DNA from 3 places in the Mesorhizobium sp. P2_C5_2 genome. Region 1 is predicted to be linked to each of the others. Evidence: predicted binding sites of a transcription regulator. Region 1 holds the regulator's gene; each other region holds the start of a gene.
The links. The regulator PhoB, encoded in region 1, activates phosphate uptake and scavenging genes when phosphate is short. The targets are predictions, from matches to a motif close to TGTCATNNANCTGTCAT.
Positions count from the first base shown of each region.

Region 2: a site for PhoB is predicted at 3,060-3,076, ahead of AC1D1B_RS00130 (ceramide glucosyltransferase). Genes of this name have one in related genera too.
Region 3: a site for PhoB is predicted at 3,980-3,996, ahead of AC1D1B_RS02960 (DUF1045 domain-containing protein). Genes of this name have one in related genera too.

Region 1 is NZ_JBFUDV010000008.1:80,077-86,008, forward strand. It holds gene AC1D1B_RS26790 (sugar ABC transporter permease) at 1-62, opposite strand, end outside; gene xylF (D-xylose ABC transporter substrate-binding protein) at 208-1,248, opposite strand; gene AC1D1B_RS26800 (ROK family protein) at 1,519-2,754, shown strand; gene phoB (phosphate regulon transcriptional regulator PhoB) at 2,785-3,474, opposite strand; gene phoU (phosphate signaling complex protein PhoU) at 3,491-4,195, opposite strand; gene pstB (phosphate ABC transporter ATP-binding protein PstB) at 4,237-5,061, opposite strand; gene pstA (phosphate ABC transporter permease PstA) at 5,079-5,932, opposite strand, start outside.
Region 2 is NZ_JBFUDV010000001.1:24,052-29,983, reverse strand. It holds gene AC1D1B_RS00150 (acetylornithine transaminase) at 1-291, shown strand, start outside; gene argF (ornithine carbamoyltransferase) at 309-1,220, shown strand; gene AC1D1B_RS00140 (Hsp33 family molecular chaperone) at 1,317-2,348, shown strand; gene apaG (Co2+/Mg2+ efflux protein ApaG) at 2,580-2,972, opposite strand; gene AC1D1B_RS00130 (ceramide glucosyltransferase) at 3,182-4,333, shown strand; gene AC1D1B_RS00125 (O-succinylhomoserine sulfhydrylase) at 4,361-5,551, opposite strand; SAM riboswitch at 5,609-5,686, opposite strand; gene AC1D1B_RS00120 (2'-deoxycytidine 5'-triphosphate deaminase) at 5,826-5,932, shown strand, end outside.
Region 3 is NZ_JBFUDV010000001.1:648,358-654,289, reverse strand. It holds gene iolD (3D-(3,5/4)-trihydroxycyclohexane-1,2-dione acylhydrolase (decyclizing)) at 1-1,802, shown strand, start outside; gene iolE (myo-inosose-2 dehydratase) at 1,918-2,835, shown strand; gene AC1D1B_RS02970 (DUF3329 domain-containing protein) at 2,845-3,078, shown strand; gene iolB (5-deoxy-glucuronate isomerase) at 3,084-3,896, shown strand; gene AC1D1B_RS02960 (DUF1045 domain-containing protein) at 4,035-4,742, shown strand; gene AC1D1B_RS02955 (alpha-D-ribose 1-methylphosphonate 5-triphosphate diphosphatase) at 4,775-5,914, shown strand; gene phnN (phosphonate metabolism protein/1,5-bisphosphokinase (PRPP-forming) PhnN) at 5,911-5,932, shown strand, end outside.

The DNA of each region.
Region 1 (5,932 bases):
ACCGCGCCGAGTTCCGACGCACGCGCGGTGTCGGCCTGCGAAGTCGAGGTCGTGTCGGTCATGATGTCCTCCCAGCGGCTTGCCGTCTGACGCGGATGCCGGACCACAGCCTAGAAGTTAGCCGCCTATGGCGGAAACACAAATCTTGTTGAGAAAACGCCGCGGCTTTGGGGCCGCGGCGTCGATATCGGATGGAAACAGCCAAGCTTAGTTGCAGGCCGCGACGCTGCCGGCGGCGACGCCCGTGCAGACTTCGTCCTTCTTGATCCAGCCGGCATCGATGACGACGTTGAGGTTGTCCTTGGTGATCGCAACCGGGGTCAGGAACAGCGACTTGACGGTGTTGCCACCGGGCGTGGTGAAGTCCTTGGCGCCGGCGATTTCGCCGGTCTTCTTGCCGTCGGCGAGCTGCGAGGCGATCTCGGCGGCGTTCTTGCCGAGCTCTCGCGCATCTTTCCACACCGACACGGTCTGCGTGCCGAGCGCGATGCGGTTCAGCGCGGCATGGTCGCCGTCCTGGCCGGACACCGGAACCGTTCCGGCAAGACCTTGCGCCGTCAGCGCCGCGACAACACCGCCAGCGGTGCCGTCATTGGCCGCGACCACCGCATCGACCTTGTTGTCGTTCGCGGTCAGGAACTGTTCCATGTTCTTCTGGGCGTTCGCCGGCAGCCAGCCATCCGTATAGGCCTCGCCGACATTCTTGATCTTGCCCGAGTCGATGGCTTCCTTGAGCACTTCCATCGAGCCCGAGAACAGGAAATCGGCATTCGGATCGGAACCCGAGCCCTTGATGAAGACGTAGTTGCCTTCGGGCTTCGCCTTGAACACTTCGCGGGCCTGCATACGGCCGACTTCCTTGTTGTCGAAGGTCAGGTAGAAGACGTCCTTGTTCTCGATCAGGCGGTCATAGCCGACGACCGGAATGCCTTCATCCAGCGCCTTCTGCACCGCCGGGCCGATGGCCGAGGCGTCCTGTGCGAGGATGATCAGCGAGTTGGCGCCCTGCGAGATCAGGCTCTCGACGTCGGTCAGCTGCTTGCCGGGATTGGACTGCGCGTCGGCGGAAATGTACTTGTCGCCGGCAGCCTCGATCGCCGCCTTCATCGCCGCTTCGTCGGTCTTCCAGCGCTCTTCCTGGAAATTCGACCACGACACGCCGATGACCTTGTCCTTCGCCTGCGCGACCGACACCAGCGTCAGCGACATGGCGACACCCGCCAGCATGGCGGCTGCAAATCTGTTCATGATAATCCTCCCTGCGCCGCGCGCGGCGCGACAAAACTGGCCCGAAGGCCGGCACACAGAGGCTCTATTTTTTCGAGCCTCGAAAAAATACTGGTCCAACAGCGAGGCGCTGTCAACATCGATTCTGATGGATTCTGATGGCCTCGCCGATTTTTTTCGAGACCCGCAATAAACAATGACAGCGCCGCCGGCTTCTGCCAATATTTGCGTGGCGTCCCTGACCGCCTCCACTATCATGAGGCGCGGGGGGACCGGGAGGAAACAAAAAAGATGTCGGTTGGTATCCGCCACGACGATCTGCGCCGTCGCAACCGTGCGATGGTGATTTCGGCCGTGCGCCGGGCCGGCCAGCCGTCGCGAACGGAGATTGCCGCAACGACAGGCCTCAGCCATTCGACCATATCGGCGATCTCGTCTGATTTGATTCAGGAAGGCATACTGGCCGAGAGCAAACCTGGCGAGACCGTTGCGCTGAAGCGCGGCCGGCCGCAGGTCGGCCTGGGCCTCAACCCGGAAGCAGCGGCCGTGATGACCGTGGTGCTGTCGCTGAACTTCCTCTCCGTCACCGTCATCGACTATGCCGGCCACGTGGTCGCCGAGGAGCAGCGCCGGCTGGACACGCTGACCATGCCGCGCGACGAGCTGATCGGCGAATGCACGGCAATCGTGCGGCGGCGGCTCGAGGATCCCGACCTCGATGTCCAAAGCATCGCCCGCATTGCCATGGGCATCCAGGGCATCACCGATTCGCAGGCGCGCGCCATGCTGTGGTCGCCGATCACGCCGCTGACCGACATTGCCTTCGCCGATATACTGGAAGCGGAATTCGGCATTCCGGCCACCATGGAGAACGACTGCAACATGATGGCGGTGGCGCTGCAATGGCGCCAGCCCGAGCGCTACCGCGACGATTTCATCGCTATCCTCCTCTCGCACGGTATCGGCATGGGGCTGGTGCTGAAAGGCGAACTGTTCACCGGCACCCATTCGTCTGGCGGCGAGTTCGGCCACATGATCCACCGTCCGGGCGGCGCGCTCTGCCGTTGCGGGCGGCGCGGCTGCGTCGAGGCCTATGCCGGCAACTACGCCATCTGGCGCAGCGCCAAAATGATGAGCGAGGACGCCGAACCGGTCGATGTCGGCGACGCTGATATGCGCGCGCTTGCCGCGCGCGCCCGGGAGACCGACGGCCCGGAGCGGGAAGCCTACCGCAAGGCCGGCGAAGCGCTCGGCTTCGGCCTTGGCAGCCTGTTCGCGCTGATCGATCCCGCACCTGTCGCCATGGTCGGGGTCAGCGCCGCCGCCTTCGACCTGATCGAACCGGCGCTGCGCGAAGCGATCGCCCAGACTGCCGGCGGCCAGCACTCGAAGTCGATCTCCTTCGACACCGAGCCCAACGAACTGCCGCTGATCCGCGAAGGCTGCGCCATGCGCGCCCTCGGCTTCGTCGACCAGGAGATTTTCGCGCCGGGGATTCAGTCGAAGACCGGCAAACATGTCGCCTGAGAGGCCGGCAACGGCGCGGCACGGCGCGGCCTAGTCTTCGCGGATGGCGTAGCCGGCGCCGCGGATGGTGCGGATCACGTCAGGCATGCGGCCATTGTTGACCGCCTTGCGCAGGCGGCCGACATGCACGTCCACGGTACGCTCGTCGATATAGATCGTCTCGCCCCAGACATTGTCGAGCAGCTGGCTGCGCGAGAACACCCGGCCGGGATGGCGCATCATGAACTCGAGCAGGCGGAACTCGGTCGGCCCGAGCCGGATCTCGCTCTTCTTGCGGTAGACGCGGTGCGATTCACGGTCGAGCACGATGTCGCCGACCTTGAGCACGCTGGACAGGACTTCCGGCTTGGCGCGGCGCAGGAGCGCCTTGACGCGTGCCATGAACTCGGGCGTCGAGAATGGTTTCACCAGGTAGTCGTCGGCGCCGGTGGAGAGACCGCGCACGCGATCGCTTTCTTCACCGCGCGCGGTCAGCATGATGATCGGCAGCCGTTCGGTCTCGGGCCGCATCCGCAGCCGTCGGCAGAGCTCGATGCCGGACACTGCCGGCACCATCCAGTCGAGCACCAGCAGATCGGGCACGTTTTCCTGCAGCCGAATCTCGGCCTCATCGCCGCGTGTCACCACTTCGACCTGGTAGCCTTCGGATTCGAGGTTGTAGCGGAGGAGCACGCCTAGCGGCTCCTCATCCTCCACGACCATGATGCGTGGCGCAATCATCAGCAGTTCACCCTTGTCAGGCCGACGTGGCCATCGCCGTCTCGTCCTGCTTCGGGCGATTGGCGGGCAATTGCTGGCCGGTCAGCACATAGTACGCATTTTCAGCGATGTTGGTGACATGATCGCCGATGCGCTCCAGATTCTTGGCGCAGAACAGGAGATGCGTGCAGGCGGTGATGTTGCGCGGGTCTTCCATCATGTAGGTCAAGAGTTCGCGAAACACGGACGTGTATTTGACGTCGATGCGCTCGTCGTCATTCCGGAGTTTCGCCAGCGCCGCGGCATCGGCGGCAGCATACTCCTCGACAACGCTTTGAACCTGGATCAGCACCAGCTGCGCCATCGCATCGATGGAATGCGACAGGTCGCGCGGTGTGACGCTGAGGCCAACGGTGCCGACGCGCTTGGCGATGTTCTTGGCGAGATCGCCGATGCGCTCAAGGTCGCCGGCCATGCGGATCGAGCCAACCACGGCGCGCAGATCGTTGGCCATCGGCTGGCGCTTGGCGATGAGCGTGATGGCGCGGTCGTCCAGTTCACGCTGGCGCGCGTCCATGATGGCGTCGTCGGAGACGACACGCTGCGCCAGCGCGTTGTCCGAAGTGAGCAGCGCCCTGGTCGAGCCGCTGACCATCGAGCCGGCCAGATCGCCCATGTCGCGGATCAGCTTGCTGATCTGCCCCAGTTCTTCATCGAAGGAGGCGACGGTATGTTCACCCATGATCCTGGTCCTCGTGCCTGAAAATTCAACCGCTGGACGGCTCAGCCGAAGCGGCCGGTAATATAGTCCTGGGTGCGCTTGTCGTCGGGGTTGGTGAACATCTTGTCGGTGGCGCCCTCTTCGACCAGATAGCCGAGATGGAACATCGCCGTGCGCTGCGACACGCGCGCCGCCTGCTGCATCGAGTGGGTGACGATGACGATCGTGTAGTTCTGGCGCAGTTCGTCGATCAGTTCCTCGACGCGGGCTGTGGCGATCGGGTCGAGCGCCGAGCAGGGCTCGTCCATCAGAATCACTTCCGGCGACACGGCGATGGCGCGCGCGATGCACAGGCGCTGCTGCTGGCCGCCGGACAGGCCGGTGCCGGGCTCCTGCAGGCGGTCCTTGACCTCATTCCAGATCGCCGCCTTCTTCAGGCTGGATTCGACGATCTGGTCCATGTCGGACTTGCGCTTGGCCAGCCCGTGGATGCGCGGGCCGTAGGCGACATTCTCGTAGATCGACTTCGGGAACGGATTGGGCTTCTGGAACACCATGCCGACGCGGGCGCGGAGTTCGACGACGTCGATGTTCTTGTCGTAGATGTCGTCCTCGTCCAGCGTGATCTTGCCCGTCACCCGCGCCGAATCGATGGTGTCGTTCATGCGGTTGAGGCAGCGCAGGAAGGTCGACTTGCCGCAGCCGGACGGGCCGATCAGCGCCGTCACCTGGTTCTGGCGGACGTCGAGATTGACGTCGAACAGCGCCTGCTTCTCGCCGTAGAAGACGCCGACCTTGTCGCCGCGCATCTTGATGACTTCGTTCGACTTGGCGTTCATTTTGTCGCCCACTGCGTTTTCAAGGGACTGTTCGGTCATGATGTTCATACCAAATTGCCTTTTTTCTACCAGCGCCGCTCGAACCGGCGCCGAAGCACGATCGCGGTGATGTTCATGGCCATGAGGAAGACGAGCAGGATGATGATGGCGCCCGACATGCGCTCGACAAAAGCGCGTTCGGCCTCGTTTGCCCACATGTAGATCTGCACCGGCAGCGCGGTCGCCGGATCGAAAGGCGTCTTCGGATAGTCGGCGACGAAGGCGACCATGCCGATCAGAAGCAGCGGTGCTGTCTCGCCGAGCGCACGCGCCAGGCCGATGATGGTGCCGGTCAGGATGCCGGGTGCGGCAAGCGGCAGTATGTGCTGAAACACCATCTGCATCTTCGAGGCGCCAAGCCCAAGCGCTGCCGAGCGGATCGACGGCGGCACGGCGGCAAGGGCTGCGCGCGTGGCGATGATGATGGTCGGCAGTGTCATCAGCGTCAGCACCAGGCCGCCGACAAAGGCGGCCGAGCGCGGCATGCCGAGAAAGTTGATGAACACCGCAAGGCCAAGCAGACCGAAGACGATCGACGGCACCGCCGCCAGATTGTTGATGTTGACTTCGATCAGGTCAGTGAAGCGGTTCTTCTTGGCGAATTCCTCGAGATAGATGGAGGCGGCGACGCCGATCGGCAGCGCCAGGAGCAGCACGATCACCATCATGTAGAACGAGCCGATGATGGCCACGCCCATGCCCGACGTTTCCGGGCGGCTGGAAGCGCCATAGGTGAACAGGCCGGTGTTGAAATGCTCGGCCATCACGCCATCGGCCTTGAGCTTGTTCATCCACTCGATCTGCTGGTTGGACACCTTGCGTCGCGCTTCATCGACGCCGAGGTCGATCTGGCCCTTGAAGGCCGAGTCGAGGTTGGCGG
Region 2 (5,932 bases), on a different contig from region 1:
GCGTTGCTGATGAAGCAAGGGCTGGCAGGCGTCGCCGACGAGTTTCCCGATGTCATCGAAGGCATCAGGGGCCTAGGCCTGATGCTCGGCCTGAAATGCGCCATGCCCAACACCAAGGTCAACATGGCGCTGCGCGACCAGCGTCTGCTGGCGGTGCCGGCCGGCGATAACGTCATTCGCCTGCTGCCGCCGCTCACTGTCACCGACGCCGAGATCGGCGAGGCGCTAGATCGTATCCGCGCCGGCGCCAAGGGCCTGGCCGACGCCATCACCGCGGCCGCCGCGAAGTAACCCCGGAACCATTCCTGATGTCACTTCGCCATTTCACCGATCTTTCCGCCGTTTCCGAAGGCGATCTGCGGTTCATGCTGGACGACGCGGTGGTGCGCAAGGCGCGCCTCAAGGCCGGCGAGCGCACCAAACCGCTCGAAGGCAAGGTGCTGGCCATGATCTTCGACAAGCCGTCAACGCGCACGCGCGTTTCTTTCGATGTCGGCATGCGTCAGCTCGGCGGCGAGACCATCATGCTGACCGGCACAGAAATGCAGCTCGGCCGCTCCGAGACCATCGCCGACACCGCCAAGGTGCTGTCGCGTTATGTCGACGCCATCATGATCCGCACCACGTCGCATGAGCGGCTGCTCGAGCTGACCGAGAACGCCACCATTCCGGTCATCAACGGGCTGACCGACGATACCCACCCCTGCCAGCTGATGGCCGACATCATGACCTTCGAGGAGCATCGTGGTCCGGTTGCCGGCAAGACCATCGCCTGGACCGGCGACGGCAACAATGTGCTGCATTCGCTGCTCGAAGCCTCGGCGCGGTTCCGCTTCAACCTCAATGTCGCCGTGCCGGAAGGCAGCGAGCCGGCGCAGAAGCACATCGACTGGTCGAAGACCAATGGCGGCAAGCTGCATTTCACCCGCTCGCCCGAGGAAGCCGTCGACCAGGTCGATTGCATCGTCACCGACTGCTGGGTGTCGATGGGCCAGGAACACCGCGCCCGCGGCCACAACGTCTTCTCGCCCTATCAGGTCAATGCGGCACTGATGGCGAGAGCCAAGCCCGACGCCCTGTTCATGCACTGCTTGCCGGCGCATCGCGGCGAGGAGGTGACCGACGAGGTCATCGACGGGCCGCATTCGGTGGTCTTCGATGAGGCCGAGAACCGGCTCCACGCCCAGAAGGCGGTTTTGGCCTGGTGCTTGGGCGCGTGAAGTGTCTGGGCGCTTGATCTGCGGGGGCGCGATGCCTATTTGCGCCGCATCACGCAAATCAAGCGCGTTTTGGACGCATGTGCCCCTCCGGGCCACATGGCCGCGCCCTGGAGCTTTGTCATGTTGGAAACGTATCAAGTGACTGAACATCACCCCAAACTCGGCGAGTTCGGCTATGCCGGCGACGATCACGTCGTGCCCTTCGAGGTCGGCCCGCTCGACGTGCGTGGCCGCACCGTGCAGCTCGGGCCGATGCTCGACGCCATCCTCAGCCGCCACGACTATCCCGAGCCGGTTGCCCGCCTGCTGGCGGAAGCCTGTGTGCTGACGGTGCTGCTCGGCACCTCGCTCAAATTCGAGGGCAAGTTCATCCTGCAGACCCGCACCGACGGGCCGGTCGACATGCTGGTCGCGGATTTTTCCACGCCCTCGGCATTGCGCGCCTATGCGCGCTTCGATGCCGACCGGTTGGAAGCTTTGGTGGCCGCCGGCGAGACCTCGCAGCAGACGCTGCTGGGCAGCGGCGTGCTGGCGCTGACCATCGACCAGGGTGCCCACACGCAGCGCTACCAGGGCATCGTCCAGCTTGACGGCGAGACGCTGGAAGACGCCGCGCGCACCTATTTCCGCCAGTCGGAGCAGATCCCGACCGATCTCAGGCTTTCGGTGGCCAAGCTTCTGACGCCAGGCCCCGGCGGCGCGCGCGAACAGTGGCGCGCCGGCGGCATCCTGGCGCAGTTCCTGCCGCAGTCGCCGGAGCGCATGCGCGTGCCAGATATTTCGGGCGGCGACGGCGATCCGCGCGATGTCACGCATGAACCGGCCGACAATTCATGGCGTGAGCTGGTGGCGCTGCTCGGCACCATCGAGCCGACCGAACTGATCGACCCGACCATCGGCGCCGAACGGCTGCTCTACCGGCTGTTCCACGAACATGGCGTGCGCGTCTTCGGCGGCGTCCCGGTCGCCGACCAGTGCTCCTGCTCGCGCGACAAGATCCGCGGCATCCTCGAAGGCTTCTCCGCCGAAGAGATCAAGGAGAGCACTCAGGATGGCGGCATCCACGTCGCCTGCGAGTTCTGCTCGACGCAGTACGACTTCGATCCAGCGGAATTCGCGGCTCAGTAAGCTCTCTTCCTTCTCCCCGTTCTACGGGGAGAAGGTGCCCGAAGGGCGGATGAGGGGCAGCGCTGACTTCGGCGAATGGCTGTGGGCACCGTTGTATCCAGGGAAGATAGTCTCACCAGTCCGGCGCCGCCATTTGCCCTGCCGGGCGTTCGTCACTCGAAAGCCAAGCAATTGGCTTTTCGTCCGCTTCGCGGACCATTCCTCAACTCCCCGTGAACGGGGAGAAAGAGGCTAATTCACTGTCCGCCTTGTCCCCGGCAAATCCAGCGAAAACGCCGGAATAGCGATGTCGAACGTCTCGCCCCTTTTGTTGCGCATGGTGTAGTGCCCGACCATGAAGCCCGACGGTGTCGAGAGCGGGCAGCCGGACGTGTATTGATAGCTGTCACCGGGATTGAGTTCGGGCTGGTCGCCGACCACGCCGGCGCCGCGCACCTCCTCGACCCGGCCGCTGCCGTCGGTGATGTGCCAGTAGCGCGACATCAGCTGCACGAACTCGTCCGACTGGTTGTCGATTGTCACCTGGTAGCCCCAGACATAACGGTTCTCCTGGGGATCGGAGCGATCCTCCAGGTAGAACGGTCTGACCTGCACTTCGATGTTGCGCGTGACGGCGCGGTACATGGGCTGCTCCAAACGACACCAACGGATCTGTCGGCGCTCTTGCCGTACTCCCGGATTAGGGCCTCACGCGCAGGTGCCGAACAACAATGTCATTTAAGTGACACATGACAATGATGGTGTGCGCAAACCGTGTCGGGCGACTCAGCGCTCTGTCGAACTGTTGAAAACGGCCCTTCCTGGCCGCTTTTTTCCGGAGTGACCAGATCTCGATGGAACTGACAGTCATAGCAGCGCTGCTTTCGGTACTCCTGCTTCTTTCCAATCTCGCCAGCATTGTGCTCGCTTCGCTCAGCCTGAAGCGGCCGCGCCCGATTGCTCCGCCGGCCGGGAAGGCACCTTCGGTGTCGATCGTGGTGCCGTCGCGCGGCGTCGAGCCGTTTACCGAGGAGACGCTTGCTCGCGCCTTCTCACTGAACTGGCCGCGCTACGAGCTGATCTTCTGCGTCGCCCACGCCGACGATCCGGTGGTCAAACTGATAAACAGGGCGATTGCCCGGTTTCCCAAAGTACCTGCCCGGCTTTTGGTCGGCGACGACCGCATCAGCAGCAATCCAAAACTCAACAATTGCGTCAAGGGCTGGGAAGCGGCGCGGCATCACTGGGTCATTCTTGCCGATTCCAACGTGCTGATGCCGACGGACTACGTCCAGCACCTGATGGCGGCCTGGCGGGATGATACCGGCCTTGTCTGCTCGACGCCGATCGGCTCGCGGCCGGACGGCTTCTGGGCCGAGGTCGAATGCGCCTTCCTCAACACGCTGCAGGCACGCTGGCAGTATGCCGGCGAGGCGCTCGGCCTCGGCTTTGCCCAGGGCAAGAGCATGCTGTGGAACAAGCCAATGCTCGACGCCAATGGCGGCATCCGCGCGCTGGCCGCCGAGATCGCCGAGGACGCGGCAGCGACCAAGCTGGTCAACGGGTTGAACCTGCACGTCAATCTCGTCGCCTCGCCTTTCGAGCAGCCGTTGGGGCAGCGCCGGCTTGGTGATATCTGGTCGCGCCAGGCCCGCTGGGCGCGCCTGCGCCGCGTCACCTTCCCGCTGTTCTTCGCGCCCGAAATCCTGACTGGCGTCGCCGTGCCGCTGGTGCTGGCGCTGACAGCGGCGGCCAGTGTCGGCGTCAGCCTGCCGGCAACCGCGCTGGCCGTTCTGGCGGCCGCCTATATTCCCGAGTGCACGCTGGCCGCGGCCAAGGGCTGGCACATGTCCCTGCGAATGATCCCGGCAATGATGGCGCGGGACATCATGCTTCCCGCGATCTGGGCGCGCGGCTGGCTGAGCGGCGCCATCGACTGGCGCGGCAACACCATGACCATCGGCACCAAGGCAGCCGAGCTGGAAGAGGCTTCGTCGGGCGCCTGAGCGCCCGCGCCGTGCTTCGGGTAAAGCCTACTTGGCCGCCTTCAGCGCCTGCTCGATATCCTCAAGCAGATCGTCGGTATCCTCAAGACCAACCGACAGCCTCAGCGTTCCCGGCCCGATGCCGAGCTCGGCGCGCGCCTCGTCGCTGAGGTTCTTGTGCGTCGTCGTCGCCGGATGGGTGATCAGGCTCTTGGCGTCGCCGAGATTGTTGGAGATCAGCACGATGTCGAGCGCGTTCTGCAGGGCGAAGGCCGCCTGCTTGCCGCCCTTGACGTCGAGGCAGATCAGCGTCGAGCCGCCGGTCATCTGCTTCTTGACGATATCGGCCTGCGGATGGTCGGCGCGGCCCGGATAGATGACGCGCGCGATCTCCGGCCGTCCGGCCAGGAAATCGGCGATCTTGGCCGCACTTTCCGTCTGCTGGCGCACACGCACCGGCAGTGTCTCCAGGCCCTTGAGCAGCGTCCAGGCGTTGAACGGCGACAGGCTCGGGCCGGTATGCCGGAAATAGTCGTGCAAATTCTCGTCGATCCACTTCTTGTCCGACAGGATGATGCCGCCAAGACAGCGCCCCTGGCCGTCAATATGCTTGGTCGCGGAGTAGACAACGATGTGGGCGCCGAGCAGCAAGGGCTTCTGCTGCAAGGGCGTGGCAAAGACGTTGTCGACGATCAACCGGGCGCCGATCGAGGTGGCCAGCGATGCCACGGCGGCGATGTCGACCACTTCCAGTGTCGGGTTGGTCGGGCTTTCCAGGAAGAACAGCTTGGTGTTCGGCCTGACTGCCTTTTCCCAATTGGCGATGTCGGTGCCGTCGACCAGCGTCGCCTCGATGCCGTATTTCGGCGCCAGCGTCTCGACCACCCAGCGGCAGGAGCCGAACAGCGCGCGCGCCGCAACGATGTGATCGCCGGCCTTGGCGCTGCACAGGAGCGCTGCCGTCACCGCCGCCATGCCCGATGCCGTAGCGCGGGCATCTTCGGCGCCTTCCAGCGCGCACATGCGCTTTTCGAACATGTCGACGGTCGGGTTGGCATAGCGCGAATAGATGAAACCCGGCTCCTCCCCCTTGAAACGGGCTTCGGCGGCCTGCGCCGTCTCGTAGACATAGCCCTGGGTCAGGTACATCGCTTCCGACGTCTCGCCGAATTGGGAACGCAGGGTTCCCCCGTGCACGAGGGCGGTCTGAGGCTTCCAGTTACGCTTCTTGGTGCTCATCGCTTTTGTTCCAGACACAAAAAAACCGGCCGCGAAAGTCGCAACCGGTCCATACGGCCTTGCGGCCCGACGGTCCTTTAGCGACTTGTTTAACGTGGCTGCAAGCCGACCGGCCAAATCACCACGGGATAACGACCCTTTAGACCTCAGCCATGCTTGCGTCAATTGCCGGCTTCATTAAGAGGTTTGTACCAGGCAGGTTCCGCAAAAGTGTCCAGCGGTTTTGCGGCAAGAACCTGCCACAAAGAGACCGGCCTTGGAGCGGAGCCAGCCATTGCGGCAGACAGGCATTCTTCCCGATCAGGATATTTCCGCGCTGTTCCAGTCCGGCGCGTTGAAGTCGCCGCGCGCACTCGATTCCGATCAGGTGCAGCCGGCGAG
Region 3 (5,932 bases), on a different contig from region 1:
TGAGCAAGCAGATGACCGAGATCGACGGCACAAAAGTGCCGATCTTCGGCGGCGTCTGGGCGATCTTCGGCCACGGCAATGTCGCCGGCATCGGCGAGGCGCTCTACCAGGTTCGTGACGAACTGCCGACCTTCCGCGCCCATAACGAACAGGCGATGGCGCATGCGGCGATCGCCTATGGCAAGGCCAATTTCCGCCGCCGCTTCATGGCCGCCACGTCTTCGATCGGTCCCGGTGCGCTCAACATGGTGACGGCGGCAGCGCTTGCGCATGTAAACAGGTTGCCCGTCCTGTTTTTGCCGGGCGACGTCTTCGCCAACCGCATTCCTGATCCGGTGCTGCAGCAGGCCGAGGACTTTTCCGACGGTACGGCGACGGTCAATGACTGCTTCCGTCCGGTGTCGCGTTATTTCGACCGCATCACCCGGCCCGAGCAGATCATCCCGGCGCTGGCCCGCACCATGCAGGTGCTGACCGATCCGGCCGATTGCGGCCCGGTGACGCTGTCGCTCTGCCAGGACGTGCAGGCCGAAGCCTATGACTATCCCGAGAGCTTCTTTGCCGAGCGCGTCTGGCACCAGCGCCGGCCGCGTCCGGACCGCCATGAATTGGCGGCCGCAGTCGCAGCGTTGAAGGGCGCAAAAAAGCCGCTGATCATTGCCGGCGGCGGCGTGCTGTATTCGCAGGCCTCGGACGAACTGGCGAAATTCGCCGAAGGCGCCGGTATTCCGGTCTGCGAGACGCAGGGCGGCAAATCCTCGTTGCCGGACAATCATCCGCTCAACATGGCGGCGGTCGGCGTCACCGGCACGTCCGCGGCCAACCGGCTGGCCGAAGAAGCAGATGTGGTGCTGGCCATCGGCACGCGCCTGCAAGATTTCACCACCGGCTCGTGGGCGCTGTTCAAGAATTCCGGCAAGACCATCATTGGGCTCAACGTCCAGCCTTTCGACGCCGGCAAGCATCGTGCGCTGCCGCTGGTCGCCGACGCGGCCGAAGGGCTGGCCGAGCTCGGTGCTGCGCTGAAAGGCTGGAAAGCGCCGTCCACCTGGACGGATAATTCCGCCACCGGCAAGAAGGCCTGGCAGGTTGACGCCGGCAAGGTGACGGCCTCGACCAACACAGCCTTCCCTTCGGATGCGCAGGTGATCGGCGCCGTGCAGCGCGCTTTGGGTTCAGGCGTGACCTTGCTGCATGCGGCCGGCGGTTTGCCGGGCGAATTGCACAAGCTTTGGCAGGCCGGTGCGCCCGGCTCTTACCATGCCGAATACGGTTTCTCGACCATGGGCTACGAAATTGCCGGCGGCCTCGGCGCCAAGATGGCCAAGCCCGACGAAGAGGTCGTCGTCATGATCGGCGACGGCTCCTATTTGATGCTGAATTCCGAAATCGCCACTTCGGTGATGCTCGGCCTCAAGCTCACCATCGTGCTGCTCGACAACAGGGGCTATGGCTGCATCAACCGGCTGCAGATGGCCACCGGCGGCGCCAACTTCAACAACCTGCTCAAGGACTCGCGCCACGAAATCCTGCCAGACATCGACTTCGCCGCGCATGCCGCAAGCATGGGCGCGATATCAGAAAAGGTGCCGTCGATCGCAGGATTGGAAAACGCGCTGCAGAAATCGAAAGCTAACGACCGTACCACCGTTCTCGTCATCGACACTGACCCCTTGGTTTCGACTGACGCCGGCGGCACGTGGTGGGATGTGGCGGTGCCTGAGGTGTCGGCGCGCAGCCAGGTCAACGCAGCGCGCAAGGCCTATGACGAAAAGCGACAGATGCAGACCATCGGCGATTGATGTAGGTGCTGGAGTTCCTCCCTTCTCCCCGTTTCACGGGGAGAAGGTGCCGGCAGGCGAATGAGGGGCAGCGCCGACCAACAGGTAATAAGCAGTTCAAATCCGGAGCCAAAACTTGAAAGCCAAACTGGGCATGTCCCCCATTGCGTGGTGGAACGACGATCTTGCCGAACTCAGCGACGACGTCTCGCTGGAAGAGTGCCTGCGCCAGTCGCGCTCGGCCGGCTTCACCGGCATGGAAATGGGCCGCCGTTTTCCCAATGATCCCAATGTCATGCTGCCGATCCTGAAGAAGGCCGACGTGACGCTGTGCGGCGGCTGGTTCTCCGGCACGCTGGTCGATGAGGACATGGGCAAGAACAAGGATCGCATCCAGCCGATGATCGACCTGTTCAAGGCGGTCAACGCGCCTTGCATCGTCTATGGCGAGGTCGGCCGCTCGATCCAGGGCGACCGCTCCAAGCCGCTCGCCACCAAGCCGAAATTGTCTGGCGACGAGATGAAGGCCTATGCAAGGCGGCTGACCGAATTCGGCGAATGGTGCGCCGAGCAAGGCATGCCGCTGTCCTATCACCACCATATGGCGGCGGTGGTCGAGACCGAGCCGGAGCTCGATGCCTTCATGCGCCATTCCGGCGACGGCATTCCGCTGCTGCTCGATGCCGGCCATCTCGCCTTTGCCGGCGGCGACGTTCTGCGCGCCATCGACAACCACCACAAGCGCATCAGCCATGTTCATGTGAAGGATGTGCGCATGGCCGTGATCGACGGGCTCGACCGCACGAAACAGTCCTTCCTCGACGCCGTGGCGCTCGGCGCCTTCACCGTGCCGGGCGACGGCTCGCTGGATTTCGGCGTCATCGTGCAGCGCTTCGCCGATCATGGCTATGAAGGCTGGTTCGTCGTCGAGGCCGAGCAGGATCCGAAGAAGAACCCGCCGCTGAAGATGGCGCAGGTCGGCCACAAGGAACTGATGCGGGTGATGACGGCTGCAGGCTACACCGTCGAGACTCAAGGCTTTCCCAATGCCTGAGGCGATCCGATGAAGGATTACGAGCACCCGTTCTTCCGCCCGCTGTGGCGGCGCGTTGCCGTCGTCGCCGTCTGCGTGATCTGGGCGGGAATTGAATTTGCCTCCGGCACACCGTTCTGGGGCGTCATCGCGCTCGGCTTCGCCGCCTACGCCGTCTGGCAGTTTTTTTACCTCTACAAGCCGGTCACCGAGAAGGCGGCAACGCCCGATGAACCGAAGGCTGGCGCCGAACCGAAGGAATGACCGCAATGTCGAAACTGCTCGTCAAAGCCGACAAGGGCCACGGCCGCGTCGCTCATGTCACGCCCGAAAGCGCAGGCTGGACCTATGTCGGCTTCGACCTGCATCGGCTGAAGCCGGGCGAAAACGCTTCGGGAAAGACGGGTGACCGCGAAGTCTGCCTTGTCTTCGTTACCGGCAAGGGCACAGCAAAGGCCGGCGGTCAGGAACTCGGCCTGCTCGGCGAGCGCATGTCGCCCTTCGAGGGCAAGCCGTGGTCGGTCTATATCCCTGAGGGGTCGGACTGGTCGGTCACCGCCGACACCGACCTCGAACTCGCTGTCTGCTCGGCACCGGGCCTTGGCGGCGGCCTGCCGGTGCGGGTCATCGCGCCCAACGATCTCGGCCAGGAGGTTCGCGGCAAGGGCACCAACACGCGCTACGTCACCAACATATTGCCCGAAGGCAAGCCGGCGGACTCGCTGCTGGTGGTCGAGGTCATCACGCCTGGTGGCCACACGTCGAGCTATCCGCCACACAAGCACGACCGGGACAATCTGCCTACCGAATCCTATCTCGAGGAAACCTACTATCACCGCCTCAACCCGCCGCAGGGTTTTGCCTTCCAGCGCGTCTACACCGACGCTGACAAGACCGGCGCCCGCGAACTGGACGAGGCGATGGCGATCGAGGATGGCGATGTCGTGCTGGTGCCCAAGGGCTACCACCCCTGCGCCGCCTGCCATGGCTACGATCTCTATTATCTCAACGTCATGGCCGGGCCGAAGCGGACGTGGAAATTCCACAATGCGCCCGAGCACGAATGGCTGATGAAGGCCTGAACAGCGCAAGCTATTGGTCCAGCTGGAAAAAATCGTCGGCTAAGGACTTGTCTGGTCGATTTGCCATCGAAAACCCGCAGAAGCTTCGTCAATCCGTCATGGAAATCACCTATGGCAGCGGGCTGACGAGGATTTCTCATGCGTTATGCCATCTACTTCACCCCGAGGCAGGACGAACCGCTGGCGCGGCTCGCCGCCAATTGGCTGGGCCGCGACCCTTTCGGCGCCGCCACAAGGCCGGTCGAGGCGGTGGCGGACCTGTCGGCGGCGGAAGTCGCCTTCCACACCGCATCGGCCCGCCGCTACGGTTTTCACGCGACGCTGAAGGCGCCCTTCCGGCTGGCCGCCAACGAGACGGAAGCCTCGCTGCGCGCGGCGCTGGACGCCTTTGCCGAAGCGACGCCGACTGTCACCATCCCGCGCCTGATCGTCAGCCAGATCGACGGTTTCTTCGCCCTGGTGCCTGAGGGGCCGCTGCCGCCGCTCAACCGTTTCGCCGATGATGTCGTGCTGGGCTTCGACCGTTTCCGCGCCCCGCTGACCGAGGCCGAGATCGAGCGGCGCAGCCCGGATTCGCTGAAGCCGGCCGAGTTCCGCAATCTCTGCCAGTGGGGCTACCCCTATGTCTTCGAGACATTTCGTTTCCACATGACGCTGTCCGGCCGGGCCGGGCCACAGGAAAGCCAACGTCTGCGCGCAGCAATCGACAGCCTGTTCGCCGAGGTGCTGCAGCAGCCGGTGCTGGTGGATGCGCTGACGCTGTTTGTCGAAACCGAGCCGGGCGCGCCGTTCATGGTGCTCTCGCACCATGCGCTCGGGCGCCGCACTGCCCGAAAAACCGCCTGACCACATCGCCTGAAACCTAAGGACTGCCTGAGATGACCGCCGAGACCGTTCTGACCAACGCCCGCATCGTGCTTGCCGACGAAATCGTCGAAGGGTCGCTGCTGCTGCGCGACGGCCTTATCGCCGGCATCGACGCCGGCACCGGGCGAAGCGGCGAGGACATGGGCGGCGACTACATCATCCCCGGCCTGGTCGAACTCCACACCGACCATCTCGAAGGCCATTACGCGCCGCGGCCGAAAGTGCGCTGGAACCCGATCGCCGCCGTGCTCGCGCATGACGCGCAGGTCGCCACCGCCGGTATCACCACCGTGCTCGATGCCTTGCGCGTTGGCATGGACGAGGACGCCGACCTCACCTCCGACGACATCCGCAAGCTCGCCGACGCCATAGAGGACAGTGTCCAGCAGGATCGCCTACGGGCCGATCACTTCCTGCATCTGCGCTGCGAGGTCTCGGCGCCGGATTGCCTCGCCGCCTTCGCCAATTTCGACGGCGACGAACGGGTCAAGCTGGCCTCGCTGATGGACCATGCGCCGGGACAGCGCCAGTTCGTCAACCTCGAGACCTACGCCTATTACTACCAGCGCAAGCTGAAGCTGACCGACCGCGACTTCAAGCTGTTCTGCGAAAAGCGAATGAGTGAGTCGGCGCGGAATTCGGGACCCAACCGGGTGGCGATATCAGCCGCCTGCAACGAGCGCGGCATTGTGCTGGCAAGTCATGACGACGCCACATCAGGCCATGTCGACGAGGCGATCGAACAAGGCGTGCGGGTCGCCGAATTCCCGACAACGCTGGAAGCCGCCAAAGCCTCCAAGGATGCCGGGCTCGGCGTGCTGATGGGCGCGCCCAACGTCATGCGCGGCGCCTCGCACTCCGGCAACGTCTCGGCCCGCACACTGGCCGGCGATGGTCTGCTCGACATCTTGTCGTCCGACTACATTCCGTTCAGCCTGATCCAGTCGGCCTTCTTCCTCGGTGATGTCGTAGAAGGCATTTCCCTACCGCAGGCGGTTGCCATGGTGTCGAAGAACCCGGCCGAGGCCATCGGCCTCAGCGACCGCGGCGTCATCGAGCAAGGCCGCCGCGCCGACCTGGTGCGCGTGCGCGTCGACGATCATGTGCCGGTCGTGCGCACGGTCTGGCGCCAGGGCCGCCGGGTCGCCTGATGGTTTCGGCGTCAATCG